DNA from 3 places in the Rhizobium sp. 01N48 genome. Region 1 is predicted to be linked to each of the others. Evidence: predicted binding sites of a transcription regulator. Region 1 holds the regulator's gene; each other region holds the start of a gene.
What was found. The regulator LexA, encoded in region 1, represses DNA repair genes until DNA is damaged. The targets are predictions, from matches to a motif close to TGTTCNNNNTGTGTTCNG.
Positions count from the first base shown of each region.

Region 2: AC1DOG_RS07350 (ATP-dependent helicase) is a predicted target of LexA. The motif match lies at 4,787-4,804, and genes of this name have one in related genera.
Region 3: recA (recombinase RecA) is a predicted target of LexA. The motif match lies at 2,176-2,193, and genes of this name have one in related genera.

Region 1 is NZ_JBFTQT010000007.1:138,717-149,069, forward strand. Features, by position in the region: gene lpxA (acyl-ACP--UDP-N-acetylglucosamine O-acyltransferase) at 1-582, shown strand, start outside; gene AC1DOG_RS15340 (LpxI family protein) at 586-1,467, shown strand; gene lpxB (lipid-A-disaccharide synthase) at 1,464-2,645, shown strand; gene gltA (citrate synthase) at 2,679-3,968, opposite strand; partial or broken gene AC1DOG_RS15355 (ComEC/Rec2 family competence protein) at 4,296-6,710, shown strand; gene lexA (transcriptional repressor LexA) at 6,704-7,429, opposite strand; gene AC1DOG_RS15365 (VOC family protein) at 7,629-8,513, shown strand; gene kdsA (3-deoxy-8-phosphooctulonate synthase) at 8,510-9,352, shown strand; gene eno (phosphopyruvate hydratase) at 9,517-10,353, shown strand, end outside.
Region 2 is NZ_JBFTQT010000003.1:187,850-198,202, reverse strand. Features, by position in the region: gene AC1DOG_RS07365 (tetratricopeptide repeat protein) at 181-726, shown strand; gene AC1DOG_RS07360 (RNA polymerase sigma factor) at 870-1,475, shown strand; gene AC1DOG_RS07355 (anti-sigma factor family protein) at 1,472-2,260, shown strand; gene AC1DOG_RS07350 (ATP-dependent helicase) at 2,671-4,740, opposite strand; gene AC1DOG_RS07345 (ABC-F family ATP-binding cassette domain-containing protein) at 4,958-6,580, shown strand; gene pepT (peptidase T) at 6,641-7,873, opposite strand; gene AC1DOG_RS07335 (response regulator transcription factor) at 7,918-8,646, opposite strand; gene AC1DOG_RS07330 (DUF4118 domain-containing protein) at 8,643-10,353, opposite strand, start outside.
Region 3 is NZ_JBFTQT010000012.1:128,324-138,676, reverse strand. Features, by position in the region: gene AC1DOG_RS21020 (pseudouridine-5'-phosphate glycosidase) at 180-1,106, opposite strand; gene AC1DOG_RS21015 (carbohydrate kinase family protein) at 1,135-2,079, opposite strand; gene recA (recombinase RecA) at 2,320-3,396, shown strand; gene alaS (alanine--tRNA ligase) at 3,553-6,213, shown strand; gene AC1DOG_RS21000 (AraC family transcriptional regulator) at 6,351-7,202, shown strand; gene AC1DOG_RS20995 (glutathione S-transferase family protein) at 7,208-7,837, opposite strand; gene AC1DOG_RS20990 (N-acetyltransferase family protein) at 7,934-8,380, opposite strand; gene AC1DOG_RS20985 (NADP-dependent isocitrate dehydrogenase) at 8,460-9,671, opposite strand; gene AC1DOG_RS20980 (hypothetical protein) at 9,860-10,353, shown strand, end outside.

The sequences.
Region 1 (10,353 bases):
GGTGGCGAAGAGACGACCTTGACGGTCGGCGACAATTGCACGATGCGCGAAGGTGTGACGATCAACACCGGCACCGCCGATTTCGGCGGCAAGACCATCGTCGGCAACAACAATCTGTTTCTCGCCAACTCGCACATCGCCCATGACTGCCGCGTCGGCAACCACGTCATCATGTCGAACAACGTGATGCTCGCCGGCCATGTCGTCATCGAGGATCGCGTGATCTTGGGCGGCGGTTGCGCCGTGCACCAGTTCACCCGCGTCGGCCGCCACGCCTTCGTCGGCGGCCTCTCGGCCGTAAGCTACGACGTCATTCCGTATGGCATGCTGAACGGCAATCCCGGTCTTCTCGGCGGCCTCAATGTCGTCGGCATGACGCGTGCAGGCGTCGACCGCGCGACGATCCATATCGTGCGCCGTGCCTACAAGGCGATCTTCGAGACCGAAGGCAATCTGCGCGACAACGCCGCCGCCATCCGCGAGGAATTCGCCGATTGCGAGCAGGTCGTCCAGATCCTCGACTTCATTGCCGCCGAAAGCGACCGCGCGCTCTCTTCTCCGACGCGGGGACAGAAGGGATAAACCTTGTCTCCAGCAAGTGACACGGCAAAAGGCCGCTTGGCGATCATCGCCGGCAGCGGCTTTCTGCCGTCCTACGTCGCCGAGGCCGCCAAGAGCGCCGGCGAAAACCCACTGATCATCGCGCTTAAAAACGAGACCGACCGCTCATGGGAAGGTTTCGAGCACGCTATTGTCGGCGTCGGCGATTTCGCCGCCATCGACGGCATGCTGGATAGCCATCGCATCGAGCGCGTCGTCATGTCCGGCGCCGTGCGCCGGCGGCCGGAATGGCGCGAGGTTCGCCCGACGCTGAAGACGCTCGCAAGCATCCCCTCGACCATTCGCACACTGCTCTCAGGCGGCGATGATACCGTGCTACGCATGGTGATCGGGCTGATCGAGAAGAACGGCCGCCGCGTTATCGGCGTGCAGGAGATCGCACCGGATCTTCTGGCCGCGGTCGGTCCGCTCGGCGCGATCGCGCCATCGGCCGAGGACGTCAAGGACATCGCCAAGGCGGGGTCGGCAGCCGACGCGCTCGGCCGGCTGGATGTGGGGCAGGGCGCCGTCTCGGTTGGCGGTCGCATCGTGGCGCTTGAGGGTGTCGAGGGCACGGACAGCATGTTGCAGCGCGTGGCTGATCTGCGCGCCGCCGGCCGCATTTCCGCGCGCCGCCGCGGCGTCCTGGTCAAGCTTTGCAAGCCGCAGCAGGACCTGCGCGCCGATCTGCCATCGATCGGCATCTCGACCATCGAGAATGCCAGCAAGGCCGGCCTGGCGGGTGTTGCGATCGAGGCCGGGCGCGCGCTGATCCTGGATCGCCCGGCAGTCATATCGGCGGCAAAGGAAGCCGGTATCTTCGTCTGCGGTCTGGATCGTGGACTGCCATCCTGGGGGCTTGAATGAGCGTGCGTGCATTGAAGGTCGCGATCATCGCGGGCGAAGTCTCCGGTGATCTTCTGGCGGCCGATCTGATCGCCGCGCTGAAGCAGCAATATGCGGGGCCAGTCGAGCTCATCGGTGTCGGTGGCGAGGGGCTGCAGGCCCAAGGCCTGACATCGCTGTTCGATTTCTCCGAGCTGTCGATCATGGGCATCACCCAGGTTCTCGCCAAGCTGCCGACGCTGATCAAACGCATCCGCCAGACTGCGGCCGCCGTCATCGCCGCCAAGCCCGACGTGCTCGTCATTGTCGACAGCCCCGATTTCACCCACCGCGTCGCCAAGCGCGTGCGCACGGCGCTGCCTGATCTGCCTGTCGTGAACTACGTCTGTCCGAGCGTCTGGGCGTGGAAGGAATACCGCGCACAGCGCATGCTGCCCTATATCGACCATGTGCTCGCCGTGCTGCCCTTCGAGCCCGAGGTGATGCGCAAGCTCGGCGGTCCGCCGACAAGCTATGTCGGCCATCGCCTGACCGCTGATGTCGATGTTCTCGCGACCCGCAAGGCGAGGGCGGCAAGCAAGCCGCGCCCGGCAAATGAGCCGAAGACGATCATGCTCCTGCCGGGCTCGCGCGGATCCGAGATCACGAGGCTCTTGCCCTATTTCGGCGACGCGGTGGCCGAGCTCTCCGCCCGCAACGAGGGCATGCGCTTTGTGCTGCCGACGGCGCCGCGCCGCGAGGCCATGGTGCGCGAGATCATCAAGGATTGGCCGGTTAAGCCCGAGGTGGTGACGGGCAAGGACGACAAGTGGAAGGCCTTCGCCGAGGCCGACGCCGCTATGGCCGCATCCGGCACTGTCATCCTGGAGCTGGGGCTTGCAGGCGTGCCCACGGTCTCGGCCTACAAGGTCGATTGGATCATCAAGCTGATGACCGGCAAGATCAAGATCTGGACGGCGGCGATCCCGAACCTCGTCGCGGACTACGCAGTGGTGCCCGAATATATCAACGAGGTCGTGCGCGGCGCGAGTTTCACGCGCTGGGTCGAGAAGCTCTCATCCGACACCTTGCCGCGACGCTCGATGATGGAAGGTTACGATCTCGTCTGGGAGCGGATGCAGACCGAAAAGCCGCCCGGCGTCCATGCCGCGGAAATCGTGCTTGATGTCCTGAAAAACAAAAAACCCGGTCAAAACTGACCGGGTTTCTTTTTAAGCTTCGATGTGTCGAGATTAACGCTTGGAAACCGGAACGTAGTCGCGCTGCGCTTCGCCGATGTAGAGCTGGCGCGGGCGGCCGATACGCTGCTGCGGATCTTCGATCATTTCGTTCCACTGTGCGATCCAGCCGACGGTGCGGGCGAGAGCGAACAGAACGGTGAACATGGTCGTGGGGAAGCCGAGCGCCTTGAGCGTGATACCCGAGTAGAAGTCGATGTTCGGATAGAGCTTCTTCTCGATGAAGTATGGATCGGTCAGCGCGATGCGCTCGAGTTCCATGGCGACGTCGAGCAGCGGATCGTCCTTGATGCCGAGCTCGCCGAGCACTTCATGCGTCGTCTTCTGCATGATCTTGGCGCGCGGGTCGTAGTTCTTGTAGACGCGGTGGCCAAAGCCCATCAGGCGGAACGGATCGTTCTTGTCCTTGGCGCGGGCGATGTATTCAGGGATACGGTCAACCGTGCCGATTTCCTGCAGCATGTTGAGAGCCGCTTCGTTGGCGCCGCCGTGAGCCGGGCCCCAGAGGCAGGCAATGCCGGCTGCAATGCAGGCGAACGGGTTTGCGCCCGAGGAGCCGGCGAGACGAACGGTCGAGGTCGAAGCGTTCTGCTCGTGATCGGCGTGCAGGATGAAGATGCGGTCCATGGCGCGGGCAAGCACCGGATTGACCACATATTCCTCGCAAGGAACGGCAAAGCACATGCGCAGGAAGTTCGACGCGTAGTCGAGGTCGTTCTTCGGGTAAACGAAAGGCTGGCCGATATGGTACTTGTAGGCCATCGCGGCGATCGTCGGCATCTTGGCGATCATGCGCAGCGAAGCGACCATGCGCTGGTGCGGATCGGTGATGTCGGTGCTGTCGTGGTAGAAAGCCGACAGGGCGCCGACGCAGCCGCACATGACGGCCATCGGGTGCGCGTCGCGACGGAAGCCGGTGAAGAAGCGGCTCATCTGCTCGTGCACCATGGTGTGATGCGTCACGCGATGGTCGAAGTCCTTCTTCTGCGCGGACGTCGGCAGTTCGCCGTAGAGAAGCAGGTAGCAGACTTCGAGGAAGTCGCCCTGTTCGGCCAGCTGCTCGATCGGGTAACCGCGATGGAGCAGAACGCCCTCGTCGCCATCGATGTAAGTGATTTTCGATTCACAGGATGCGGTCGAGGTGAAACCAGGATCGTACGTGAAGGAAGCCGTGTTCTTGTAGAGGGCGCCGATATCGATGACATCAGGGCCGATCGTGCCGCTCTTGACCGGCAGGTCGACTGTTTTCTCACCGAGTTTCAGTGTTGCGCTTTGATCCGTCATTCTGATCCTCCAAACTGGCGGTTGGCGCCTTAAAAGCGCCATAGGGTTAAGCGTCGTCTGCGATAGCTATATGATCGCGCGCCTAATGCCAAGTTACCGTGATGCCATTTTGTGCATCGCAGTATCAACTTTTAAGCACTCCAGCGATGTCGTCTCCGCATAGCGGAAGTCAATGATAAACCTGACATTTTTGATGGTTTTATTTCCCGTTTGAATTCAAACGATTATAGTTGCGTTTAGGCTCCGCTGGCCTCATTCTGATTGCAGTTCAGGGTGGCTTTCGGGTGTCGTTGCATGCCGGAGTTGAATGCCAGTCACGTCGTTTTGATGCCACCCGAAGCGGCGCAAATTGCCAATTTGCCGGCCGTAACAGGGCAAAATGCCCGTGCCATAATGACGCGCGCGCCATTGACGCAGTCGACCTCGGGTTTTCTGAGTCGCACAAGTCGCCAAATCCACCGTCAGGCAGCCGTCGCAGCACAAGCGTTCAGCACCGAATTCGACCACGGCCGCCTTTTCCTGGCGTCGCCCGTCTTCCTCGGGGCGGGCGCCATCGCCTGGTTCCGGCTCGCCGTGGATATCCCGCCCTTGCGGCTCCTTGCCTGGGCTATCCTCTTCGGTTTCGTCTTCGTCTTGGCGGGCTCCGCGCGCGTCGCGACACGCCGTGTGGCGATCTCAGGCCTGCTTGTCGTCCTCGGCATGTTCGCGGCGCAGCTCGAGACCTGGCGGGCTGATACCGTCGTTCTCGATACAGCGGTGACGACGACAGTGACCGGCCGCGTGGAACGGCGCGAGGGCGATGATAATGGGCGCTGGCGCTATATCGTCAGGGTAACGCGCACAGACGAGCCCACGCTCAAGCGTCCGCCGCAGCAGGTCTCGCTCGTCGCGCGTGCAGGAGAGCCCGTCGCGGTCGGCGGATGGTTGACCGGCCGTGTGCGCCTGACGCCGCCGGCAGGACCGGCACTGCCCGAACTCAACGATTTCGCCTTCTCTGCCTATTTCGACGGCATCGGCGCCAACGGCTTCTTCTACGGCATCCCGCAGCCCGTCCCATCGCGGACGGATATCGCCGATCTCTCTGCCGTCGATCGCGCCATGGAATGGCTCTAAGGCCTGCGCAGCAGCATTGGCGACCGCATCCGCAGCATCCTGCCTGGCGATACCGGCGCCTTCGCAGCTTCGCTGGTCACCGACGAGAGACGTGCCATCTCCAACGAGACGACGGAGGCGCTGCGCCAATCCGGCCTCGCGCATATCGTGGCGATCTCGGGCCTCAACATGGCTCTGTCGGCCGGCATCTGTTTTGTCGGGCTGCGCCTGTTCTTCGGCCTCTTCCCCGGGTTTGCGCAGGCCTATCCGACCAAGAAGCTCGCCGCCGGCAGCGCGCTTCTGGCGCTGACGGCCTATTACATGATCTCGGGCTTTGCCGTCTCCGCCGAGCGCGCCTTCATCATGATGGCGATCATGCTGGTCGCGGTGCTGTTCGATCGCCCCTCGATTAGCCTGCGCAACATCGCGCTCTCGGCGCTGCTGATCATCCTGATGTCCCCTTCGGAGGTGCTGGGCCCCAGCTTCCAGATGTCCTACGCGGCGACGCTCGCGCTGGTCGCGGGCTTTGCCGTTTGGACCAGGAGGCGCCACCGCGAGAGCGTTTTTCTTACGCATCCCACCATAAAGCCGGTCATGGCCACGTTCCGCTTCTTCGGCGGCATCGCGCTGACCTCGATGATCGGCGGCTTCTCGACAGCGCTGTTCTCGATCGAACATTTTCACCGGCTGAGCGGCTACGGACTACCGGCCAACCTGCTCGCCATGCCGGTCATCTCCTTCATCGTCATGCCCTTCGGAATGCTTGCGATGTTGGCGACGCCCTTTGGCCTGGATGCGCCGCTGTGGAAGGTCGCCGGCTTCGGGCTGGATCTGGTGATCGACATCGCCAAGATGGTGTCCGGTTGGGGCGGCAGTGTCGACATCGGGCGGATACCCGAATGGTATTTCGCGATCGCCGTGCTCGGCTTTCTCATATGGGGGCTGATGCGCACACGCCTGCGATGGATCGGCGCTGCGGTTGCCACGATCGCAACCCTCGTCGTCATCCTGCTCCCGGCAGCACCTGCGCCCGAACTCGTCGTCTCCGAGGACGGAAGCCTCGTGGCAGCAGTCACAGGCGACAGCCTCGCCAGCAACCGCGAACGGCCGCCCGACTTCATCTTCGGCCAATGGCAACGCGCGCTCGCCATCGAAGACCACAAGCCGCCCGACATCCTCGACGGCGAGGCCTTGCCCATTCCGAGAAGGGGCGAGCCAAGGCCAAGACTGACATTGAAACAACAACGCGAAGCCCGCGCTATGATGCGCGCTGCAGCGGCTTCGACGAACGACAGTGCCTTCCGGTGCCTGAAGACCGCGTGGTGCATAACAGCGCTCGACAGCGGCTACATCATCGCGACGCTCGAAAACGCCGCCTATCTCGGTCCCGCCTGCGACGTGGCCGATATCGTCATCACGCCGGTGCGCCTCCGCCAGGCGACGTGCCGCTCCGGCGCCATGTTATTGACCGGCGAAACTCTCAGGCGATCGGGCGCCGTCGAAATCCGTATCGACGATCAGGGCACTCCCGTCGTCAAGACCGCTTATGCACGCCTCGCTCGCCCCTGGATGCGCCATCGCGCCTATGACTGGCGCAACGACAACTTCAGCGACGACCTGTCACCAACTGGTGACGTCACCACTCAGTGATATCGGCGAATGAGCCCGACGAGCTTGCCCTGAACCTTGACGCGGTCAGGCCCGAAAATGCGCGTTTCGTAAGCCGGGTTGGCGGCCTCAAGCGCGATCGACGCGCCCTTGCGGCGGAAGCGCTTCAGCGTTGCCTCTTCGTCATCGACAAGCGCCACGACGATATCGCCGGGGTTGGCCGTGTTGCCGTTGCGGATGATGACGGTGTCGCCGTCGAAAATGCCGGCTTCGATCATCGAGTCGCCCTTGACCTCGAGCGCGTAATGCTCGCCGGAGCCGAGCATGTCGGCGGGGACGGTGATGTCGTGGGTGTTGTTCTGGATCGCCGAGATCGGCACACCGGCGGCGATGCGGCCCATGACGGGAACGGAAGCCGAGTTGCCGTTGTCGGCGCTCGGCGCGGCCTTCGGGGCAGGGGCTGCGGCCACCGGCTGCGGCTTTCCGAGGCTGCCTTCGATGACGCTCGGCGAGAAGCCACGTCGTGGCTGCAGGCTCGGATTATAGGCTTCCGGCAGCTTGATGACCTCGAGCGCGCGCGCCCGGTTCGGCAGCCGGCGAATGAAGCCGCGCTCTTCCAGAGCGGTGATCAGGCGGTGAATGCCGGATTTTGATGCGAGATCGAGTGCATCCTTCATTTCGTCGAAGGAAGGCGGAACGCCCGACTCTTTCATCCGCTCATGAATGAACAGAAGCAGTTCTTGTTGCTTGCGTGTCAGCATCGAAATGAACCCCAGAGTCGTGAAACAAAGCCAGAACGGACACTATATGTTCCATATGTGTTCCGCAAGTGCCTAAATTTTCGTAAAACTTGGCTCGGAATCGTCGCGATTTTACACTTCATTCGATTTAACCGCGCTCGCCTCTTGCATTGTGGCGAAAGCCAGCGCACATCTCTGCCGATTTCGGGAGGATTTGCCGATGAGTGACCCCCATCCCCTGGACCACGTGGTGCTGCCGGTCGTCAATATCGAGATGGCGCGCGACCGCCTGGGCAAACTCGGCTTCACCTTCGCCGCCGATGCGCGGCACCCGTTTGGCACCGAAAACGCCTGCGTCTTCTTCGCCGACAAAACCTATCTCGAACCGCTCGGCATCGCCAGTCTGGAGACCTACGAGGAGGCCATCGGCGACGGCAACGTCTTCACCGCCCGCGACCGCGCCTTTCGCTTCCGCTGCGGCGACGACGGCCTGTCGGCGATCGTCTTCGGCACGCCGGATGCCGACGGCGATCACGCCCGCTACCTCGCCGATGGCATGAGTGGCGGCGAGATGCTGGAGTTCGCCCGGCAGATGAAGATGCCGGACGGTTCCGAGGCGACCGCGGCGTTCCGCCTGGCTTTCGCGGCAGATCTGCGAGCGCCCGATTTCTTCCTCTTCGCCTGCCAGCGCGTCAACCCACTGCCCAGCGACCGCAAGGCGTTGGAAACGCATAAGAATGGCGTCTTGGGCATCCTGTCGATCGTGCTCTCTTCCTCCGATCCCAAAGCGTTCGCACCGCTGTTGCAGCTGGCCTCGGATGCGCAGGCGACCCGCGAGGAGGCCTTCGGTGTCAGCCTCGATGCCGGCAACGCCCGTATCAATATCCTGTCGCCGGATGGCTTGAACGCTTACTACGATCCCTCCGAGCCCAAGGCCGATCGCGGTCTGCGCGGCGCGGCGATTGTCTTTTCCGTTGCCGATCTCGCCGTGACAGAGGCGCATTTGGCTGCTAACGGGATCACCTATACACGCAAGAACAATCGAATTCTGGTGAAGGCAGCGCCCGGCCAGGGCGCGCTCTTCGCCTTCGAGGAGAAACGATGACTGAAACCAATTCCGAAGTGGCCRTCGGCGAAGGCACCGGCCGTGTGGTGTTTTCCAACACCGGCAAGCTGTCGCTGATCGCCGGCCCGTGCCAGATGGAAAGCCGCGACCATGCCTTCATGATCGCCGGCACGCTGAAGGAGCTTTGCGACAAGCTCGGCATCGGCCTTGTCTACAAGTCCTCCTTCGACAAGGCCAACCGCACGTCGCTGTCTGCCCAGCGCGGCATCGGGCTTGAAACGGCGCTCGAAGTGTTCGCCGATCTGAAGAAGGAATACGGCTTCCCCGTTCTCACCGACATCCACACCGAAGAGCAGTGCGCTGAAGTCGCCACTGTCGTCGATGTGCTGCAGATCCCGGCCTTCCTTAGCCGGCAGACGGACCTGCTGGTCGCCGCCGCAAAGACCGGCCGCGCCATCAACGTCAAGAAGGGCCAGTTCCTGGCGCCCTGGGACATGAAGAACGTGCTTGCCAAGCTGAATGCCAGCGGCAACCCGAACATCATGCTGTGCGAACGCGGCGCTTCCTTCGGCTACAACACGCTGGTCTCCGACATGCGCTCGCTGCCGATCATGGAAGCCATGGGTGCGCCTGTTGTCTTCGACGCGACCCATTCGGTGCAGCAGCCGGGCGGGCAGGGTGGGTCGAGTGGCGGCCAGCGCGAATTCGTGGAAACGCTGGCGCGTGCGGCTGTCGCCGTCGGTGTCGCCGGTGTGTTCGTCGAGACGCACGAAGATCCCGACAATGCGCCGTCGGATGGCCCGAACATGGTCTATCTCAAGGACATGCCGCGCTTGCTTGAGAAGCTGCTGGCCTTTGACGCCATCGCCAAGGGCTGACGTTCAAACGACTGACACGTTCGTGTATTAGGCCACCGAAGAACAATGTGGAGGAGCATGCGCAAAAGGGTCCCAAACTGCCCCAAACCGGCATTGTAATTTGCGCATCTTCGATTAAAGACGAATTTCAAACGATTTATCCACCCTCAAGCAGAGAAGAGCCGATGACCGCTATTACCGACATTATCGCCCGCGAGATTCTCGACAGCCGTGGTAATCCCACCGTCGAAGTCGATGTCTATCTCGAAGATGGCAGCATGGGCCGCGCCGCCGTTCCGTCGGGCGCGTCGACCGGCGCGCACGAAGCCGTCGAACTCCGCGATGGTGGCAAGCGTTATCTCGGCAAGGGTGTCGAAAAGGCCGTCGAAGCCGCCAACACGGAAATCTTCGACGCCATCGGCGGCATCGACGCTGAAAACCAGATCCAGATCGACAACATCATGATCGAGCTGGACGGCACGCCGAACAAGTCGCGCCTCGGCGCCAACGCCATCCTCGGCGTTTCGCTCGCCGTTGCCAAGGCTGCCGCCGAAGCTGCCGGCCTGCCGCTCTACCGCTACGTTGGTGGCGCTTCCGCGCACCTGCTGCCGGTTCCGATGATGAACATCATCAACGGCGGCGCGCATGCTGACAACCCGATCGACTTCCAGGAATTCATGATTCTGCCGGTTGGCGCTGATTCCATCCGCGAAGCCGTTCGCATGGGCTCTGAAGTCTTCCACACGCTCCGCAAGGAGCTCGCTGCCCAGGGTCACAACACCAACGTCGGCGACGAAGGCGGTTTCGCACCGGGCCTGAAGAGCGCTCCTGAAGCCCTCGATTTCATCATGAAGTCGATCGAGAAAGCCGGCTACAAGCCTGGAGAAGACATCCATCTCGGCCTCGACTGCGCCTCGACCGAATTCTTCAAGGACGGCAAGTACGTTCTCGAAGGCGAAGGCCGCACGCTGGAGCCGGGCGCAATGGCCGAATACCTAGCACAGCTCGCTGCCCAGTACCCG
Region 2 (10,353 bases), on a different contig from region 1:
CCCGGCGCACGCGGAGCAAACACGCCAGCCCGCGCTTTATTCGCCGCTGGCTCTCACGAAACGGTGATCGGAAAAATCGCGGCACGCGCCGAATAAACCCGCCGGCTGCGGTGTTCATTCGCCGCAACCCTGTCCTCAAGACCAACCGCGTCTCAGACATTGTCCCGAAGGAGATACATCATGACCTCAGCAACCTCCCGAATTGCATCCGTCCTCATCAGCGGCGCGATCGCCGCCTTCGCGTTCACCGCCCCTGCTTTCGCCGCCGGCGGCGATGATAGCGGCGGCGCCACCACGCCGACCTGCAAGAAGGGTGAGGTCTATGACAAGAAGACGCAGAAATGCGTCAAGCAGTCGGGCGCCAACATCACCGACGACAACCGCACCGAATACGCCTATTCGCTCGCCAAGGCAGGCCGTTACGACGAGGCGCTGGCCATGCTCGACACGCTGAAGGACCAGAACACCGCCGAGGCGCTGAACTACCGCGGCTACGCAACGCGTAAGCTCGGACGCACGGATGAAGGCATTGGCTACTATCTGAAGTCGGTCCAGCTCGATCCGCAATATGCAAAGGTCCGCGAATATCTCGGCGAAGCTTATGTCATCAAGGGCCGCATCGATCTCGCCAAGGAGCAGCTCGGCACCATCAAGACGCTGTGCGGCACGTCTTGCGAGGAATATCGCGATCTCAACGAAGCGATCACCAATCCGTCGAAGATCTAAAGCATGTCGCGCAAAAGTGTGCAGCGGTTTTGCGGCACCGACATGCGACAAAACAAAGACTTAAAGCGTGGCGAGCGAATCCGAAGGATCGCGACACGCTTTAACGCGCGAGAACACCCGATAATGTGACGAGGAACATGCCGATGGTCGTCGCTTACACGACATTTCCTGCCTATAGTCACGCCAACAAGACCGCGCCGGCTCGCCCGGTGCGGTCTTCGGCAAACCCCGTGGCGGAGGCGGCCATCGCAAGCGAATCCGATATCAGGAGCGGTCTGACGGAAAACCTGTCGCGGCTCTGGCGCTATGGTCTCGTGCTCTCGCATCGCCGCGACGTGGCCGACGATCTGGTGCAGCAGACCTGCGTGCGCGCTCTGGAGAGGGCCACGCAGTTTCAAGTGGGCACAAGGCTCGACCGCTGGCTGTTTGCCATTCTGCATTCGATCTGGCTCAATGAAATCCGCTCGCGGCGGGTCCGCGAAGGGCAGGGCTTCGTCGACGCCGAGCAGGTGCTCGTCGTCGATGGTGCGCGCGAAACGGAGACGCATGTCATGGCCGCTCAGGTGCTTCGTCTCGTTGGCGCGCTGCCCGATGCGCAACGTGCCGCGGTCTTCCTGGCCTATGTCGAGGGCCTGTCCTACAAGGAGGTGGCCGCCGTGCTCGATATTCCGATCGGCACCGTCATGAGCCGGCTCGCCGCCGCCCGCGCGACCCTGGCCGGCAATCTGAAAGAGGAGGGCGGACGATGACCGACAAGACCACGATCCCCTCCGATGAGGAGCTGACCGCCTATCTCGACGGCGAACTGCCATCCGCGGAAGCCGCGCGTCTCGAAGCACTCCTGGAAATGGACGCCGAGCTGGCCGCCCGCCTCGAGTTCCTGTCCCGCGCCAGCCTGCCCTTCGCGCAGGCCTTCGATCCGCTGCTCGCTCAGGCGCCGAAGGCCGAGCTCGAAGCCATCCTCTCGCGCCTCTCCGCCGCACCATCGGCAACGCCGGCCCCCATCCGCCGTCGCTTCCTCGGCGCACTCGCCGCCTGCCTGGTGGCCGGCGTCATCGCCGACCGCGCCTTCATCGGGCTCAGCCGGCAGCTTGCCGCCACCGATGAAAGCAGCGAATGGCGCGCGACCGTCGCCGACTACATCGCGCTCTACACGCCCGAAACACTGGCCGGCCCGGTGCCCTCGCTTACGTCGCAGGTCGGTCAGCTGTCGGCCGTCGAAGCAAGGCTCGGCCTGCGCCTCTCTCCGGAAGCGATCGCGCTGCAGGGCGTCGATTTCAAGCGCGCGCTGCTCCTGCAATATGACGACCAGCCACTCGCCCAGCTCGCCTATCTCGACCCCGAGACGGGACCCCTAGCACTCTGCATCGTCCGCTCCGACAACGGTGTCCAGCCGCCCGACGTCGAAGCCCGCAAGGGCATGAACGTCGTCTACTGGTCGGATAAGGCCCACGCCTTCATGCTGATCGGCCATGCGCCGCTGGAGCGGATGAAGACGTTGGCGGGAGATGTAAGGATGCGGTTGGCTGCTTGAGTGGGACGGTGTTGGGTGTTGTGCCGCGTGACACCCCCCTCTGTCCTGCCGGACATCTCCCCCACAAGGGGGGAGATCGACTCGCAGAGAGGTTTACGCCAAACGTTGAGGTGGATGCGAGCGGTTAAGCCCAGCCAATCTCCCCACCTGTGGGGGAGATGCCCGGCAGGGCAGAGGGGGGTAACCCACGGCAATACGCCAAATCTAAGCGACATCAAATAATTAGCTGGCAGACTCAGTGCCCGGAGCCCCCTCATCCGACCCTTCGGGCCACCTTCTCCCCGTTGGGGCGAAGGGGAGGTCGGCGCAAGCGGCCCAACCCGAGTCTCTTCTCCCCAACGGGGAGAAGGTGCCGGCATGCGGATGAGGGGGCTTCAGGCATAACGCCGACTGACCACCCCAAACCTACCCTACCGCCACATCGTCCGCATCCGCGCCGCCACATCCACCCTTATCTGCTGCGTACTCCGCTCCGAAGGCGTCGCGACCACGACAGGCCATGCCGCCGTCTCGAAATATTGCAGCAGCGTCACCGGAATGAACCGCGTGCGCGATGCATAGACGTGCCGGTCGCCCTGGCCGTGCTGGCCGCTGGTGAAGAAGCGTTGCGGGGTGATCAGCGTCAGATTGTCCTTGGCGCGCGTCATGCCGACATAGAGCAGACGGCGTTCCTCCTCGATCTCCTGCGTCGTGCCGACGGCGAGGTCGGAGGGGATGCAGCCGTCGACGACGTTCAGCATGAACACCGCCCGCCATTCCTGCCCCTTGGCCGAATGGATGGTGGAGAGGATCAGATAATCCTCGTCGAGCAGCGGCACGCCGGCCTGGTCGCTGGTGGCGTCGGGTGGGTCGAGCGTCAGTTCGGTGAGGAAGCGTTCGCGGTTGGCATAGCCTGATGCGATCTGCTCGAGCTGCAACAGATCGGCCTTGCGGGTGTCGGCGTCTTCGTGGATGCGGTCGAGATGCGGCTCGTACCATTCGCGCGCCTGCGCGATCTCGGCGGGCCACGGCCCGTTCGCCTTGCGCAATCCTTCCAGCAGTTGCACCAGTGCCGGCCAGCTTTCGCCGGTCTTGGCCGGCGGCGGGATTTCGGCGAGCGCCATCAGCGGCTCGGGGTCGGCGGCGATCGTGTCGAGGATCTTGCCCGCCGTCTGCGGCCCGATCCCCGGCAGCATCTTCAACAGGCGGAAGCCGGAGACCCGGTCGCGCGGGTTCTGCGCAAAGCGCAGGATCGCCAGCATGTCTTTCACATGCGCCGAATCCAGGAATTTCAGCCCGCCGAACTTGACGAAGGGAATGTTGCGCCGCGTCAGCTCCACTTCGAGCGGACCGCTGTGCGAGGAGGTGCGAAACAGCACCGCCTGCTGCTTCAGCGTCATACCCACTTCGCGGTTGGCGAGCACCTGCTCGACGATGTAGTTTGCCTGCTCGTTCTCGTCCTTGACGGTCAAGAGCTTCGGCCGCTCTTCGGATTGCCGGTCGGTCCAGAGGTTCTTGGTGAAGCGCTCGCGCGCCAGCTCGATAACGCCGTTGGCGGCAGCAAGGATCGTCGTCGTCGAACGATAGTTGCGGTCGAGCGTGATGATGTCGGCCGGCGGCTCAAAGGTTTTCGGGAAGTCGAGAATGTTGCGGATCGTCGCCGCCCGGAAGGAGTAAATGGATTGCGCGTCGTCGCCGACGACGGTTAAGCCCCGCCCGCCAGGCTTCAGCGCCATAAGCACGGAGGATTGCAGCCGGTTGGTATCCTGGTACTCGTCCACCATCACATGGTCGAAACGCCCGCCGATATCGGCTGCCAGTTCCGGGTCGCTCACCATCTGCGCCCAGTAGAGCAGCAGGTCGTCGTAATCGAGCACGTTCTGTGCCTGCTTGGCCTCGACATAGCAGGCAAACAGTTCGCGCAACTGCTCTTCCCAGGTCGCCACCCACGGATACCAGGTCTTCAACACCTCGGAGAGCGGCGTCTCGGAATTGACCGTGCGCGAATAGATCGCGAGGCACGTGCCCTTGGTCGGAAACCGGCTTTCGGTCTTGGAGAAGCCGAGCTCGTGCCGGATGAGGTTCATCAGGTCGGCGCTGTCTTCCCGGTCGTGGATGGTGAAATCGACATTGAGGCCGATCTGCTCTGCATAGATGCGGAGCAGTCGCGCGCCGATCCCGTGGAAGGTGCCGGCCCAGGTCAGCGCGTCGGTCATCACGGCGGAATTGGCGCCGAGCACCTGCCGGCAGATGCGCTCCACCCGCCGCGCCATCTCGGACGCCGCCCTGCGCGAGAAGGTCATCAACAGGATGCGGCGCGGATCGGCGCCATTGACGATCAGATGCGCCACCCGGTGCGCCAGCGTGTTGGTCTTGCCCGATCCGGCGCCGGCGATGATCAGAAGCGGACCGCCCGTCGTATCCGGTCCCTGACCGACCCCATGCTCCACGGCAAGACGCTGCCGTTCGTTCAGTTTCTCGAGATAGGCCGCCGCCTGCATCTATTCTTCAGCCTCTAGCATACGCGTCGCGGCAAAAGCGCGACTCGGGAACAAATATGGAACGTATCAGTGCCGTCTGATGTTTGGAAGTCCCACGGCGATGTCACCACAGGGAAACGGTCCTAAGCGAACATTTGGTGCACTGCGGAAAACGGGCGACATCTCAGGTGTTGCGTGGCATAAGGGCGCCGAAAACCTGTTTTGGACCACGCTTCCCATGATCCGCATCGAAAATATCAGCAAGCAGAACAGCCACCGCATCCTCTTCATCGAGGCCTCGGCGGCGCTCAACAAGGGCGAGAAGATCGGCCTCGTCGGCCCGAACGGCGCCGGCAAGACGACGCTCTTCCGCATGATCACAGGCGAGGAGCAGCCCGATGAGGGCAATGTCGCCGGTGAAAAGGGTGTCACGATCGGCTACTTCAACCAGGATGTCGGCGAAATGTCCGGCCGCAGCGCCGTGGCCGAGGTCATGGAAGGCGCCGGCCCCGTCAGCGTTGTCGCCGCCGAGTTGCGCGAACTCGAAGCCGAGATGGTCGATCCCGACAAGCTCGACGAGATGGATCGCATCATCGAGCGCTATGGCGAGGTGCAGGCGCGCTACGAGGAGCTGGACGGCTACGCGCTCGAGGGCCGCGCTCGCGAAGTGCTCGATGGCCTGAGCTTCACCCAGGAAATGATGGATGGCGATGTCGGCGGCCTCTCTGGCGGCTGGAAGATGCGCGTCGCGCTCGCCCGCATCCTGTTGATGCGCCCTGATGTCATGCTGCTCGACGAGCCGAGCAACCACTTGGATCTCGAAAGCCTGATCTGGCTGGAAGAATTCCTGAAGAACTATGACGGCGCGCTTTTGATGACATCGCACGACCGCGAGTTCATGAACCGCATCGTCGGCAAGATCATCGAGATCGATGGCGGCCAGCTCACCTCCTATTCCGGCGACTATGCCTTCTACGAGCAGCAGCGCGCCCAGAACGAGAAGCAGCAGCAGGCGCAGTTCGAGCGCCAGCAGGCCATGCTTGCCAAGGAAATCAAGTTCATCGAACGCTTCAAGGCACGCGCCTCACATGCCTCGCAGGTCCAGAGCCGCGTCAAGAAGCTGGAAAAGATCGACCGCGTCGAGCCGCCCAAGCGCCGCCAGTCGGTCGCCTTTGAGTTCCTTCCCGCGCCGCGCTCCGGCGAAGACGTGATCAACCTGAAGAACGTCCACAAGAAGTACGGCAGCCGCGCGATCTATGAAGGCCTCGACTTCATGGTTCGCCGCAAGGAGCGCTGGTGCATCATGGGCATCAACGGCGCCGGCAAGTCGACGCTGCTGAAGCTGGTGACGGGCTCCACCGAGCCGGATCAGGGCACGGTTGCTCTCGGCGCCAGCGTCAAGCTCGGCTATTTCGCCCAGCACGCCATGGACCTGCTCGATGGCGAACGCACGGTTCTCGAATGGCTGGAAGATTCATTCCCGCTGGCCGGCCAGGCACCGCTTCGCGCGCTCGCCGGCTGCTTCGGCTTTTCCGGCGACGATGTCGAAAAGAAGTGCCGGGTTCTCTCCGGTGGCGAAAAGGCGCGTCTGGTCATGGCCAAGATGCTGTTCGACCCGCCCAACCTGCTCGTCCTCGACGAGCCGACCAACCACTTGGATCTCGACACCAAGGAAATGCTGATCAAGGCGCTGTCGCAATACGAAGGCACCATGCTCTTCGTCAGCCACGACCGCCACTTCCTGGCGGCGCTGTCCAACCGCGTGCTGGAGCTGACGCCCGATGGCATCCACCAGTACGGCGGCGGCTATACAGAGTACGTCGAGCGCACCGGCCAGGAAGCGCCGGGTCTGCGGGGATAATAAAATGCCGGGCGGTGACGTCCGGCATTTTTCATTGCGGTGAGATTGATGCGCGGGCGCTTACGCCCGCTCCTCCCAAACCTTGGCGATCTCGACGATCGTCTTGGCCGCCCGCTCCATATCCTGGCGGCTCACCCATTCCAGCGGGGAATGAAACGCGTGACCGCCGGCGAAGATGTTGGGGCAGGGCAGGCCCATGAAGGAGAGACGCGAGCCGTCGGTGCCGCCGCGAATGCTGCCGCGCTTCGGGTCCATCCCGGCGCGTCGGATGCCCTCGACGGCATTTTCGACGATATCAGGGTGGCGATCGACCACTTCCTTCATGTTGCGATACTGCTGCTTGACCTCGAACGTGTAGGTCGAACCCGGATAGCCCGACATCACGTCCTTTACGATCGCTTCCAGCATCTCTTCCTTGGCCGTCAGTCCCGCATTGTCGAAATCGCGGATGATCAGCCCGATCTCGGCCTTTTCCATCGAGCCGGTAAAGCCGGTCGGATGAATGAAGCCCTGCCGGCCCGAGGTCGTCTCGGGGCCGATATCCTTCGGCAACCGGTCGATGATCGCGCCGGCTATCTTGATGGCATTTTCCATCTTCCCCTTGGCGAAACCGGGATGGATGGCGACACCCTGGATGGCGATCTCGACACCATCGGCCGAAAACGTCTCGTCCTCGATATGCCCGGCCGTTGAACCATCCATCGTGTAGGCGAAATCGGCACCGAGCTTCCTCAGGTCCACCTTGTCCACGCCGCGGCCGATCTCCTCGTCCGGCGTGAACAGGATCTTGATCGTGCCATGCTTGATATCGGGATTGGAAACGAGGAACTGAGCTGCCGTCATGATTTCGGCGATCCCCGCCTTGTCGTCGGCGCCGAGCAGCGTCGTTCCATCCGTCGTGATGATGTCGTTGCCGATCTGGTTCTTAAGCTCCGGATGCTCGCTCACCCGGATCACCTGCTGCGTATCAGCAGCCAGACGGATATCGCCGCCCTCGTAGTTGCGCAGGATCTGCGGCTTGACGTTGGTGCCGCTGAAATCGGGCGCCGTGTCCATATGCGAGCAGAAGCAGATGACGGGCACCTGCTTGTCGGTATTCCCAGGAATGGTCGCGTAGATATAGCCGTGCTCGTCCAGATGCGCGTCCGAAAGGCCGATCGCCAACAGTTCCCCGACCAGCACACGCCCGAGGTTCTTCTGCTTCTCGGTGGAGGGCTGGCTCGGCGATTGCGGGTCGGATTGCGTGTCGATGACGACATAGCGCAGGAAGCGGTCGGTAACGGTATCGGTCATGATGCGGTCCATTCTTCTGTATCAACCGATCACTGCTCTATCCCTCATCGGCCGTCTGGTGAAGCACTTTCGGTTGCAGGCAGGTCGGCCTCGCGCAGCCGGTAGCCGACGCCGGTTTCGGTGGTGATGTATTGCGGCTGGTCGGGCGTGGCCTCGATCTTTTGCCTCAGCTGGCGCACATAGACGCGCAGATACTGCACATCCGCTGCCGGTCCCCAGATCTGCTTCAGCATGAATTGATGCGTCAGCACCTTGCCGGAATATTGCGCCAATACCCGCAGGATATCGTACTCCTTCGGCGACAGCTTGATCTCGCGTTCGTCGACCTTGACGATCCGCTTGACGAGGTCGATCGATAGTCCGCCGGTGCGAAACACCGCCTTCTCGCCCTGCTGCTGCAACCGGTGGCGCAGCGCCACGCGGATGCGGGCGCCGAGCTCGTTCATGCCGAAGGGCTTGGTTACGTAATCGTCCGCGCCCGTCTCCAGCGCCTTGACGATCCCGCCTTCATCGGTGCGGCTGGAAAGGATCACGACCGGTGTCGTCAGCCCCTGTTCGCGCCATTCGCCGAGCAGCGCGTGGCCCGGCGTGTCGGGAAGGCCGAGGTCGAGCACGATGAGATCGGGGCCGACCTCGCTTGCAAGCGCGCGCGCGGTCGCCGCATCCGGCGCTTCATGCACCTCGTATCCCTGCGCCGTCAGGCCGACGCGCAAAAGCTTGCGGATAGGGGGCTCGTCGTCGACGACGAGGATCTTCACGGGCGAACCGGTCATTTCATATCTTCCAGCTTCGTGATGTCATTCGTGATCTCTTGCGGGCGAGGCAGCCTGATGGTGAAGACGGCACCCGATCGGTCGGGCCGGTTTGCAGCAGAGATGGTGCCGCCCATCGCCTCGACGAAGCCGCGGCAGATGGACAGGCCAAGCCCAGTGCCGGCCCGCACCTGGTCGCCCTTGCGCACCCGGTAGAAAGTGTCGAACACGCGGTCGAGATCATTATCAGGAATGCCCGGGCCGCTGTCAGCGACCTGAACCATCACATCGCCGGTCACGATGCCATTGTTGGCCCATCCCTTGATCTCAACGGTCGAACCCTCGGGCGCGTATTTCGCGGCGTTGTCGATGAGATTGAACAGCACCTGCTCGAAGAGAACGGGATCGACCCGCACGGTCGGCAGGTCCGCCGGAATGGTCACGTGCACGCCGTGATGCGCCAGGATTTTGGCAGCGCGGCGAAGCGCGCTGCCGACGATGTCGCCGACATCGTGCAGCGCCGAATTCGGCTCCATCGCCCCGGATTCGATCCGGGTCATGTCGAGCAGATTGGCGATGAAGCGGTTCAGCCGCTCGGATTCGTCGACCACGGTAGAAAGCAGATCCTTGCGATCCTCCTCGCTCATCGAGGCGAAATAGTCGCGCAGCGTGGTTGAGGCGCCGAGCACAGCGGCAAGCGGAGTCTTCAGGTCGTGCGAAATCGAGGTCAGCAGCGCCGAGCGCAGCCGGTCGGCCTCGGCGGCGAGCTTCGCCTGGTCGACGTCGGCCACCAGCTGGATACGCTCGATCGCAAGGGCGGCCTGGTCCGCCAGCGCGTCCAGCAATCTCTGCTGCTCCGGCGTCAGAAGCGGCCCGTCGCGGCGGTCGCTGTCGAGCCCGATCACGCCGACGGCGGCGCGTCCGGTGCGCAGCGGCACATAAAGCCGCTTGGCGCCGGGCAGCGTGTCTGCGCCGCGCCCGGCGGCGTGGTTGTGCTCCCAGGCCCAGCGCGCGGCCGCGATGTCTGCATCGTCAAGCGTATCATCAGGCGGATAGCCGGCCCTGACCGCGATCGTCCCGTTCTCGGGCAAAAGCAGCACGACCCGCACCCGCAGCATCGAGGCCAGCTGGAAGGCGGTCGCCCAGAGCACGTCGTCAAGCGTGCCGGTGCCGGCCAGTTTCTTAGAGAAAAGATAGAGATCCTCGGTCGTGCGCGCCCGCTGCCGCGCCGCGGATGCCTGCCGCTGCACCGTCGCCGTCAGGTTGCTGGCGACGATCGCCACGCCGAGGAAGAAAAACAGCGCCAGCACGCTCTCAGGATCGCTGATCGTCAGCGTGTAGCGCGGTGGCAGGAAGAAGAAGTTGAAGGCGAAGGCGCCGAGCAGGCAGGAAAACAGTGCCGGCCTCAGCCCGTGCAGCACCGCCGAGGTCAGCACCGCCATCAAGAACACCAGGGCCAGATTGCGCACGTCGAGCACCTGGTCGAGAACGATGCCGGCGACAAGCGCGATCGCGACATAGACGACCGCCAGCAGATAGGCGCGCAGATCGAAGGCTGGACGCGCCGTCGCCGCCTTGACGCCGCGTTGCGCACCACCCTTCTGCTCGTCGCCCGAAATGACGTGAACGCTGATATCGCCCGCCTTGCGGATCAGGAGGTCGGCGGCAGACGGTGAGAACCACTCCCGCCATGTCGGCTGTTTTGGCGCGCCGATCACGATGTGGGTG
Region 3 (10,353 bases), on a different contig from region 1:
CATCAGGGACAACAAACCATGGCAAAACGCTTGACCGGCAAGACAGTCGCTCTGCCCTGCCGGGCATCTCCCCCACAAGGGGGGAGATCGGCTAGACGCAGCCGCTCGCTCCAATCTTATGATTTGGCGAAGGCCCCTAGACGAGTGGGGCATGCCGTGGCGGCACGCCCCATCAAGTGTCAGGCGTTGAGCGCAACCGCGATTTCGCCGGCGAGCCGGGCGTTGTTTTCCACCAGTGCGATGTTGGTCTTCAGGCTCTGGCCGTCGGTCAGGTCGAAGATGGTGCTCAGCAGGTAAGGCGTGACCGCCTTGCCGGAGATTTCGTCGCGTTCGGCGCTGTCGAGCGCGCGCTGGATGTAGATTTCCATCTCTTCGGCCGGGATCTCGTCGGTCTCAGGCACCGGATTGGCGATCAGCATGCCGCCGTCGATGCCGAGCTGTTCGCGCACCGTCTGGAAATTGGCGATGGCCGCCGGGCTGTTCAGCGTCAGCGGGCTGCGCAGGCCGGATGAGCGCGACCAGAAGGCCGGGAATTCTTCGCTCTCGTAGGTGACTACGGGCACGCCAGCGGTTTCCAGCACTTCCAGCGTCTTCGGCACATCGAGGATCGCCTTGGCGCCGGCGCAGACGACGATGACGCCGGTGCGGGCAAGTTCTTCGAGGTCGGCGGAGATGTCGAAGCTCTCTTCCGCACCGCGATGCACGCCGCCGATGCCGCCGGTCGCGAAGACCTTGATGCCGGCGCGTTCCGCCGCGATCATCGTGGCGGCGACCGTGGTGGCGCCATGGCGGCGCTCGGCGATCGCGAAGGCGAGGTCGGCGCGCGAGACTTTCAGCACATCCTTGGCCTTGGCCAGCTGCTCGAGCTCTTCGGCTTCAAGGCCGATGTGGAGCGTGCCGTGGATGACGGCGATGGTGGCGGGGACCGCACCCTGCTCACGAATGATCGATTCGACGCTGCGGGCCATCTCGATATTGCCGGGGTAGGGCATACCGTGGGTGATGATCGTCGATTCGAGCGCCACGATCGGCGCGCCGCGCTGCTTGGCGCTCGCCACTTCCTTGGAATAGGTGATCGGCAGCTTGGAGGAGAGAGTGTTCGTCATCGGATCTTCCATTTCGTCTGATCGGGTTTCAATGCAGAATTCTCGCCTGTGGGACAAGAGCAAGAGCCTGTTTTAGGAGATCGGCGGATAGATTTTCGTTGACCGCGTTGGGCGACTGGACGGTCAGCGCCGCGGCCGCAGCACCCTCGCGGATGGCCTCGCTCATCGGCAGCCCGCGCAAAAGTGCTGCGATAACGCCCGAGGCGAGGGAATCGCCGGCACCGGTCACGTCGGACACATGCTCGACATTGGCCGGCTGCAGCGCCGCCACGTGGCCGGCGGAAAAGGCGACCAGCTCGCGCTGTCCCCGGGTGACGACACCGCCCCTGAGGCCGATATCACCGAGCAGTGACGGCCAGTGGACGGGGTTCTCCGGCCGCTCGCCGGTCAGCGCGGTGGCCTCGGCCTCGTTGAGGAAGAGATAGTCGATCCCCTGCATGCAGGCCTTCAGCTTCACCGCCTTTGCCGGCGAGATGGCGATCGCCGCGACCGGCTTACCAAGCGCCTTGGCGCGCGCGGTGATCGAGACCAGCGTTTCCTCCGGCAGGTTCGCATCGAAGAGGATCATGTCGGTCGCCGAAAACGCGTCGCGCACCGAGCGGATCGACAGGCGGCGCGGCACGAACATGCGGTAGAGATCCATGTCGGCCAGCGCGATTACCAGATTGCCGTCGCGCTCGATGATCGCGGTATAGCTCGGCGTCTTGCGGTCGAGAAAGATGAAGGGGCGGTCGTTGACGCCGGCGAGATCGGCGGCTTCGCTCACCATCTCACCGGTCGGGTCGCCACCGCGCGGCGAGATCATCGTAACATCGAAGCCGAGGCGGGCGAGGTTGCGGGCCGCGTTGAAGCCGCCGCCGCCAGCCTCCTCGAACCATGAGCCGGGGTTGCTGGCGCCATCTGCCGTCGCGCCCGATATGCGGCCGCGGCGATCGACATGGGCGCCGCCAAGCACGAGAATCTTCTTGCTCATCTCATCGCTCCGAAATGCCGTCCTGGCCGAATCGTGCGGCCTCCGGAAGCGCGGTCAGCCGCCGTCCAGGTGCTGTAAGCTCTTGCTTTGCATGGATAAAACAAATGTAGAACACAGGCCGTTTTACCTCTTTCTTTCAATGCTTTGAACGGCACTTGCGTGATGAGAACAAATGCGGTACAAAATCGACATCGGCGGCGACATTGCTTGAGCGGCTTCAATAACCTAAAGGTGGATCGAATGTCACAGAATACATTGCGGCTTGTAGAGGACAAATCGGTGGACAAAAGCAAGGCACTTGAAGCGGCACTCTCACAGATCGAGCGGTCGTTCGGCAAGGGCTCTATCATGAAGCTCGGCTCGAATGAGAGCGTGGTCGAGATCGAGACCGTTTCGACGGGCTCTCTCGGACTGGATATCGCGCTCGGGATCGGCGGTCTTCCCAAGGGACGTATCATCGAAATTTACGGGCCGGAAAGCTCGGGTAAGACGACGCTGGCGCTGCAGACGATCGCGGAAGCCCAGAAGAAGGGCGGCATCTGCGCCTTCGTCGACGCCGAACACGCGCTTGATCCGGTCTATGCCCGCAAGCTCGGCGTCGATCTGCACAATCTCTTGATCTCGCAGCCGGATACCGGCGAGCAGGCACTCGAAATCACCGACACGCTGGTGCGCTCCGGCGCCGTCGACGTGCTGGTCGTGGACTCTGTCGCCGCACTGACGCCGCGTGCCGAAATCGAAGGCGAGATGGGCGATAGCCTTCCGGGTCTGCAGGCTCGACTGATGAGCCAGGCGCTGCGCAAGCTGACGGCATCGATCTCGAAGTCGAAGACCATGGTCATCTTCATCAACCAGATCCGCATGAAGATCGGCGTCATGTTCGGTTCGCCGGAAACGACGACGGGTGGTAACGCGCTGAAGTTCTACGCCTCGGTTCGCCTCGACATCCGCCGCATCGGCGCCGTCAAGGAGCGCGAAGAGGTGATCGGCAACCAGACGCGCGTCAAGGTCGTCAAGAACAAGATGGCGCCTCCCTTCAAGCAGGTCGAATTCGACATCATGTATGGCGAAGGCGTGTCGAAGACCGGCGAACTGGTCGACCTCGGCGTAAAGGCCGGGATCGTCGAGAAGTCGGGCGCCTGGTTCTCTTACAACAGCCAGCGTCTCGGCCAGGGCCGCGAGAACGCCAAGACGTTCCTGCGCGACAATCCCGAGCTGATGCGCGAGATCGAAACCTCGATCCGCCAGAATGCCGGCCTGATCGCCGATCAGCTGCAGAACGGTGGCCCGGACGCCAACGATTCCGACGGCGAATAAGCCTCGACCCAAGACTGAATAGTTCAAAGCCGGCTGCATTCCTTGATCAGAATGCAGCCGGTTTTGTTTGTCTGCTGGACAGTGGTTAACGTCAGCGATAAAAGCCACTGAATTTTTAAGATTTGACCTGCCTTGGGCAGCACTGAAGGGCATAGCATGAGCGGTGTGAACGAAATCCGGTCGACCTTCCTCGACTACTTCAAGAAGAACGGCCACGAGATCGTTTCATCGAGCCCGCTGGTGCCGCGCAACGACCCGACGCTGATGTTCACGAACGCCGGCATGGTGCAGTTCAAGAACGTTTTCACCGGTCTCGAGCAGCGCCCATACAAGACGGCGTCGACCGCGCAGAAGTGCGTGCGCGCCGGCGGCAAGCATAACGACCTCGACAATGTCGGCTATACCGCGCGCCACCATACCTTCTTCGAAATGCTCGGCAATTTCTCCTTCGGCGACTACTTCAAGGAGCAGGCGATCGAGCATGCCTGGACGCTGATCACCAAGGAATTCGGCATTGACGCCAAGCGTCTGCTGGTCACCGTCTATCACACCGACGACGAGGCCTTTAATCTCTGGAAGAAGATAGCGGGACTGTCCGACGACAAGATCATCCGCATCCCGACCAGCGACAATTTCTGGGCGATGGGTGACACCGGCCCGTGCGGTCCCTGTTCGGAGATCTTCTACGATCACGGCGATCATATCTGGGGCGGCCCTCCCGGCTCGCCGGAAGAAGACGGTGATCGCTTCATCGAGATCTGGAACCTCGTCTTCATGCAGTACGAGCAGATCACCAAGGAAGAGCGCGTCGACCTGCCGCGTCCATCGATCGACACCGGCATGGGTCTCGAGCGTATCGCAGCCCTGTTGCAGGGCAAGCACGACAATTACGACATCGACCTCTTCCGCGCGCTGATCTCGGCGTCCGAGGAAGCAACCGGCGTCAAGGCGGAGGGTGAGCAGCGCGCCAGCCATCGCGTCATCGCCGATCACCTGCGCTCGTCCGCCTTCCTGATCGCCGACGGCGTTCTGCCGTCCGCCGAAGGTCGCGGTTACGTGCTTCGTCGCATCATGCGCCGCGCCATGCGCCATGCCGAACTGCTCGGCGCGCGCGAGCCGCTGATGTGGAAGCTTTTGCCTGCGCTGATCCAGCAGATGGGCCGCGCCTATCCGGAGCTGGTGCGTGCCGAGGCTTTGATCACCGAGACGCTGAAGCTCGAAGAGACCAAGTTCCGCACGACGCTGAAGCGCGGTCTGTCGCTTCTGTCGGATGCGACGACCACGCTCGGCAAGGGCGACATGCTCGACGGCGAGACCGCCTTCAAGCTTTACGACACCTACGGCTTCCCGCTCGACCTGACGCAGGACGCGCTGCGCGCCCGCGAAATCAACGTCGATCTCGCCGGCTTCACCGACGCCATGGAGCGCCAGAAGGCCGAAGCCCGCTCGCATTGGGCAGGTTCCGGCGACAAGGCGACCGAGACGATCTGGTTCGAGCTGCGCGACAAGCACGGCGCCACCGAATTCCTCGGCTATGACACCGAGACGGCCGAAGGCGTTGTCCAGGCGATCGTCAAGGACGGTGCCGCCGTCGGCGAAGCGGCCAAGGGCGACAAGGTGCAAATCGTCGTCAACCAGACGCCGTTCTACGGTGAATCCGGTGGCCAGATGGGCGATACGGGCGTGATTTCGTCCGATAATGCCAAGATCGAGATCACCGATACGCAAAAGCGCGGCGAGGGCCTGTTCGTTCACACGGGCACCGTCGTCGAAGGCACGGTCAAGGCCGGCGATGCCGTGGCATTGACCGTCGATCACGCCCGCCGCTCGCATATCCGCGCCAACCACTCGGCGACCCACCTGCTGCATGAGGCACTGCGCGAAGTGCTCGGCACCCATGTTGCCCAGAAGGGCTCGCTGGTCACGCCGGATCGTCTGCGCTTCGACGTCTCGCATCCGAAGCCGATGACGGCGGAAGAGCTCAAGGTCGTCGAGGACATGGCCAATGAGATCATTCTGCAGAATTCGCAGGTCACGACCCGTCTGATGAGCGTCGACGACGCCCGCGCCGAGGGCGCCATGGCGTTGTTCGGCGAGAAATACGGCGATGAGGTCCGCGTCGTCTCCATGGGCCAGGGGCTGCATGGTGCGAAGACAGGCAAGCCTTACTCGATCGAACTTTGCGGCGGCACGCATGTGTCTGCGACTGGTGACATCGGTCTCGTGCGCATTCTCGGCGACAGCGCCGTCAGCTCCGGCGTTCGCCGTCTGGAAGCCGTCACCGGCGAGGCGGCGCGCACCTATCTCGCCGAGCAGGACGAGCGCGTGAAGGCGCTGGCGACCTCGCTCAAGGTCCAACCGGCCGACGTGCTGACGCGCGTCGAAGCGCTGATGGACGAGCGCCGCAAGCTTGAGAAGGAACTGGCGGACGCCAAGCGCAAGCTCGCCATGGGCGGCGGGCAGGGCGCATCGGAAGAGGCCGTGCGCGACATCGGCGGCGTCAAGTTCCTCGGCAAGGCCATCTCCGGCGTCGATCCGAAGGATCTGAAAGGTCTCGCTGATGACGGCAAGGCCAGCCTCGGCTCCGGCGTCGTGACGCTGATCGGCGTCTCCGACGACGGCAAGGCCAGCGCCGTGGTCGCTGTCACCGCTGATCTCGTCGGCCGTTTCAGCGCCGTCGATCTGGTGCGCATCGCCTCTGCCGCTCTCGGCGGCAAGGGCGGCGGCGGCCGTCCCGACATGGCGCAGGCCGGCGGTCCGGATGGATCGAAGGCCGACGAGGCGCTCGAGGCCGTGGCGGCTGCGCTGGCTGGCTGATCGGCCTGTTCCTGATTGAATTGCGAAAGGCGGGTGCTTCGAGTGCCCGCCTTTTTCTTTTGCGCCGGCAATTCAGCAGGATTTGTCAAATCGCGTTATGTTTGTCTGCAGCCGGTCAACTGGCATGAGGTTTCGACATGAACGGCACCACGGCATGGGCACTCTACGAAAGCCGCCTGAGGCGGGTTTCTGCTTATATCCATGATCATCTCGATGGAGAGCTGGATATGGATACGCTCGCCGAGATCGCCTGCATGTCGAGCTATCACTGGCACCGGATCTATCGCGCGGTTCATGGAGAGACGCTGGCGGCGACCGTCAAGCGGCTGCGATTGCATCGCGCGGCGGGCGATATCGTCCGTTCGGATCTCGGTATCGGGGAAATTGCCAGGCGATCCGGCTATCCCAACCTCCAGTCTTTCAATCGCATTTTCAAATCGGTCTACGGCATGCCGCCGGCCCGTTATCGGAAAGAGGGAAGCCACACGGAGTTCCAACCCTCACCTAACGGAAGGACCAAAGCCATGTTCAACGTTACCTTACGGAAGATCGACCCGATCGCACTCATCGGCGTGCGCCACACAGGCTCCTATATGCAGATCAGCAAGGCGTTCGAGGTTCTCTTCGGCACGCTCCACGCGCGCGGGCTGGCGAGGCCCGATATGCGGATGATCGGCGTCTATTTCGACGATCCCGATCTCGTGCCGGCAGACGAGCTTCGCTCCATCGCCTGTGTCTCGGTCGAAGGCGAGATTGAGGTCGAGGCACCGCTCGAACCCTTCACCCTCGACGGCGGGGAATATGCGGTGCTCAGCCACAAGGGACCCTATGCTGATATGCACAAGGCCTATCAGTGGCTGTTTTCGGAGTGGCTACCGACCTCGGGCCGGCAGCTGCGCGACGGGCTGATGTTCGAGGACTACCTCAACAATCCGCGCGACGTGCCGCCGACCGAGTTGGTCACCGAGATCTACATGCCGCTCGCATGAGGCCGTCAGGCGCTCTTCTGCAGCGCCTTGGTGGCTTCGTCATCGATCGTGTTCGCCCTCTTATAGGCGGCGCGGTCGGTGACGCGGGCGACGTAATCGGCAAAGGCCTGGCGCTTCTCGAAGGTGCCGAAGCCCAGGCCCCAACCGACATGCGAACCGACATAGACGTCGGCCGCCGTAAAGCGGTTGCCGGCGATATAGGGCGAGGCGCTGACGGCCTTTTCGAGCGTGTCCATCACGTCGGCATAGCTGCCATAGCCCGCCATCCGGCTCTTATCGGCCGGCGTGTGAAAGCCGAGGGCGCGGTTGGTGGTGGCTGCTTCCAGCGGGCCGGCGCCGAAGAACATCCAGCGATAATAGCTGCCGCGCTCTTCGGCCGTCGGCGCAAGGCCTGCTTCCGGAAAGGCCTCCGCCAGATAGGCGCAGATGGCGGCGCATTCGGTGACCACAGTCTTGCCGTGACGGATCGCCGGCACCTTGCCCATCGGGTTGACGGCAAGATAATCCGGCGCCTTCATGCTGCTTTCGAAGCCAAGGATTTGCGTCGTGTAGGGGGCGCCGGTTTCCTCTAGCATCCAGCGGGCGATCCGTCCGCGCGACATCGGATTGGTGTAGAAAATCAGTTCGTCGGCCATGGTGTTCTCCTCGTTTCGCTTGATAACTGGCGCGAGTTGGCGGCGAGGCAACGTCTATGGCATGGCGATGTCAGATTTTGGCAGTAGCGGCGCCGGTCAGAGCGCCTTGCGATACTGGATGAAGCCGGAGCTCTCAGCGATACGGTCGTAAAGCTTGCGGGCCGTGGCATTGGTCTCGTGGGTCATCCAGTAGAGCCGTCCGGCGCCATGCGCGCGCGCAAGATCGGCGACGGCCTCGATCAATGCAGCGCCGGTTCCAAGCCCGCGTTGGCTGTCGTCGACATAGAGATCCTGCAGGTAGCAGGTCCATTTCGGCAACCAGGTGGAGCGGTGAAAGATCGCGTGCACGATACCGACCAGCTTGTCGTCACCATCGAACGCGCCGAGTGCGTGCATCGGTTCTGCCGGATCATGGAAGCGGCCCCAGGTCAGGTCCGTCGTCTCCTCGGGGATCGTGACTTCGTAGAAACGCTGATAGCCGGCCCATAGCGGCTCCCAGGCGCTGCGGTCCGATGGTTTTAGCGGGCGGATGGTCGTGGTCATCTTGTTGTTCCCTCTTGATATCCCTGAAACGAAAACGGCGGGGAAAACCCCGCCGCATCGTTCGCATATTCCAGATGGCTTATGCCATGGCCTTCTGCAGGTTTTCGTCGATCTTGTCGAGGAAAGCCGTGGTCGACAGCCAAGGCTGATCGGGGCCGATCAGCAGCGCCAGGTCCTTGGTCATGAAGCCAGCTTCGACGGTGTCGACGCAGACCTTTTCGAGCGTGGCTGCGAACTTCGCCAGTTCGGCGTTGTCGTCGAGCTTGGCGCGGTGCGCGAGGCCACGGGTCCAGGCGAAGATCGAGGCGATCGAGTTGGTCGAGGTTTCCTGGCCCTTCTGGTGCTGGCGGTAGTGACGCGTCACCGTGCCGTGCGCGGCTTCGGCTTCGACGGTCTTGCCATCGGGGGTCAGAAGAACGGAGGTCATCAGGCCGAGCGAACCGAAGCCCTGCGCAACCGTGTCGGACTGGACGTCGCCGTCGTAGTTCTTGCAGGCCCAGACGTAACCGCCGGACCACTTCAGAGCGGATGCGACCATGTCGTCGATCAGGCGGTGCTCGTAGGTGATGCCGATTTCCTTGAACTGATCCTGGAATTCAGCTTCATAGACTTCCTGGAAGATGTCCTTGAAGCGGCCGTCATAGGCCTTGAGGATGGTGTTCTTGGTCGACAGGTAGACCGGCCACTTGCGCATCAGGCCGTACATCATCGAGGCGCGGGCGAATTCGCGGATCGACTCGTCGAGGTTGTACATGGCCATGGCAACGCCGGCGCCGGGAGCGTCGAACACTTCCTTCTCGATGACTTGGCCGTCTTCGCCGACGAACTTGATGGTCAGCTTGCCCTTGCCCGGGAATTTGAAGTCGGTGGCGCGGTACTGGTCGCCGAAGGCATGACGGCCGACGACGATCGGCTTGGTCCAGCCGGGAACGAGGCGAGGAACGTTCTGGCAGATGATCGGCTCGCGGAAGATGACGCCGCCGAGGATGTTGCGGATCGTGCCGTTCGGGCTCTTCCACATCTGCTTGAGGTTGAATTCCTTGACGCGGTCTTCATCCGGCGTGATCGTCGCGCACTTGATGCCGACGCCATGCTTCTTGATCGCGTTGGCGGCATCAACAGTCACCTGGTCGTTGGTGGCGTCGCGGTTTTCGACGGAGAGGTCGTAATAGTCGATTTCGAGGTCCAGATACGGGTGGATCAGCTTATCCTTGATAAACTGCCAGATGATGCGCGTCATTTCATCGCCGTCGAGATCGGCGACGGGGTTGGCGACCTTGATCTTCTTCATGTATCTGCCTCGTTAAGCTTTTGAGGGACATGCGTCCCTGGTGGGTGATATAAAATCACGTGGGCTATAGCATTGTGCGCCCGGAGTGCAAAGCCGCAAGCAGGGCCGATTTGTGTGTTTTTGCGCCATTGCCAAGACACGGAAAATGGCTAGTCTCCGCGCAAAACCATTGCCTCGGACATTTGATCATGAAGACGATTTCGCTTGCCTTTGCCGCTCTGCTCGGCCTCACCGCCACGGTATTCGCCGCTGACGCGACGGCGCCGGTCAAGGAGATCATGGAGGCCACGACCAAGAACTGGTCGGGCGCCGACGAGGACTGGCAGGATATCTTCGACGAGAGCCGGCTGACGCGGATTTACAGCAAGGATTTCGTCGCCAAGTACCGCGCGGCGATGCAGAACCCTGCTGCCGACGAGGATGGCGTGTCGCCGTTCGATTACGATGTCATCGTCAACGGCGAGGATGCGTGCCCGCTGCAGGACATGACCTATACGCCGAAGCCCGGCGAGAACGGCGCGACGGAAGTGGTGGTGACGTTCAAGAAGCAGACCTGCATGGATGGCATCGACGACAAGCAGGCGCTGACCACGGTGCGCTTCGAGGTGCTGGAAGAGGGCGGCAAGGCCGTCGTTGACGACGTGTTCACCGAAGGTGATCCCGGCCAGCCGGCGAACTCGCT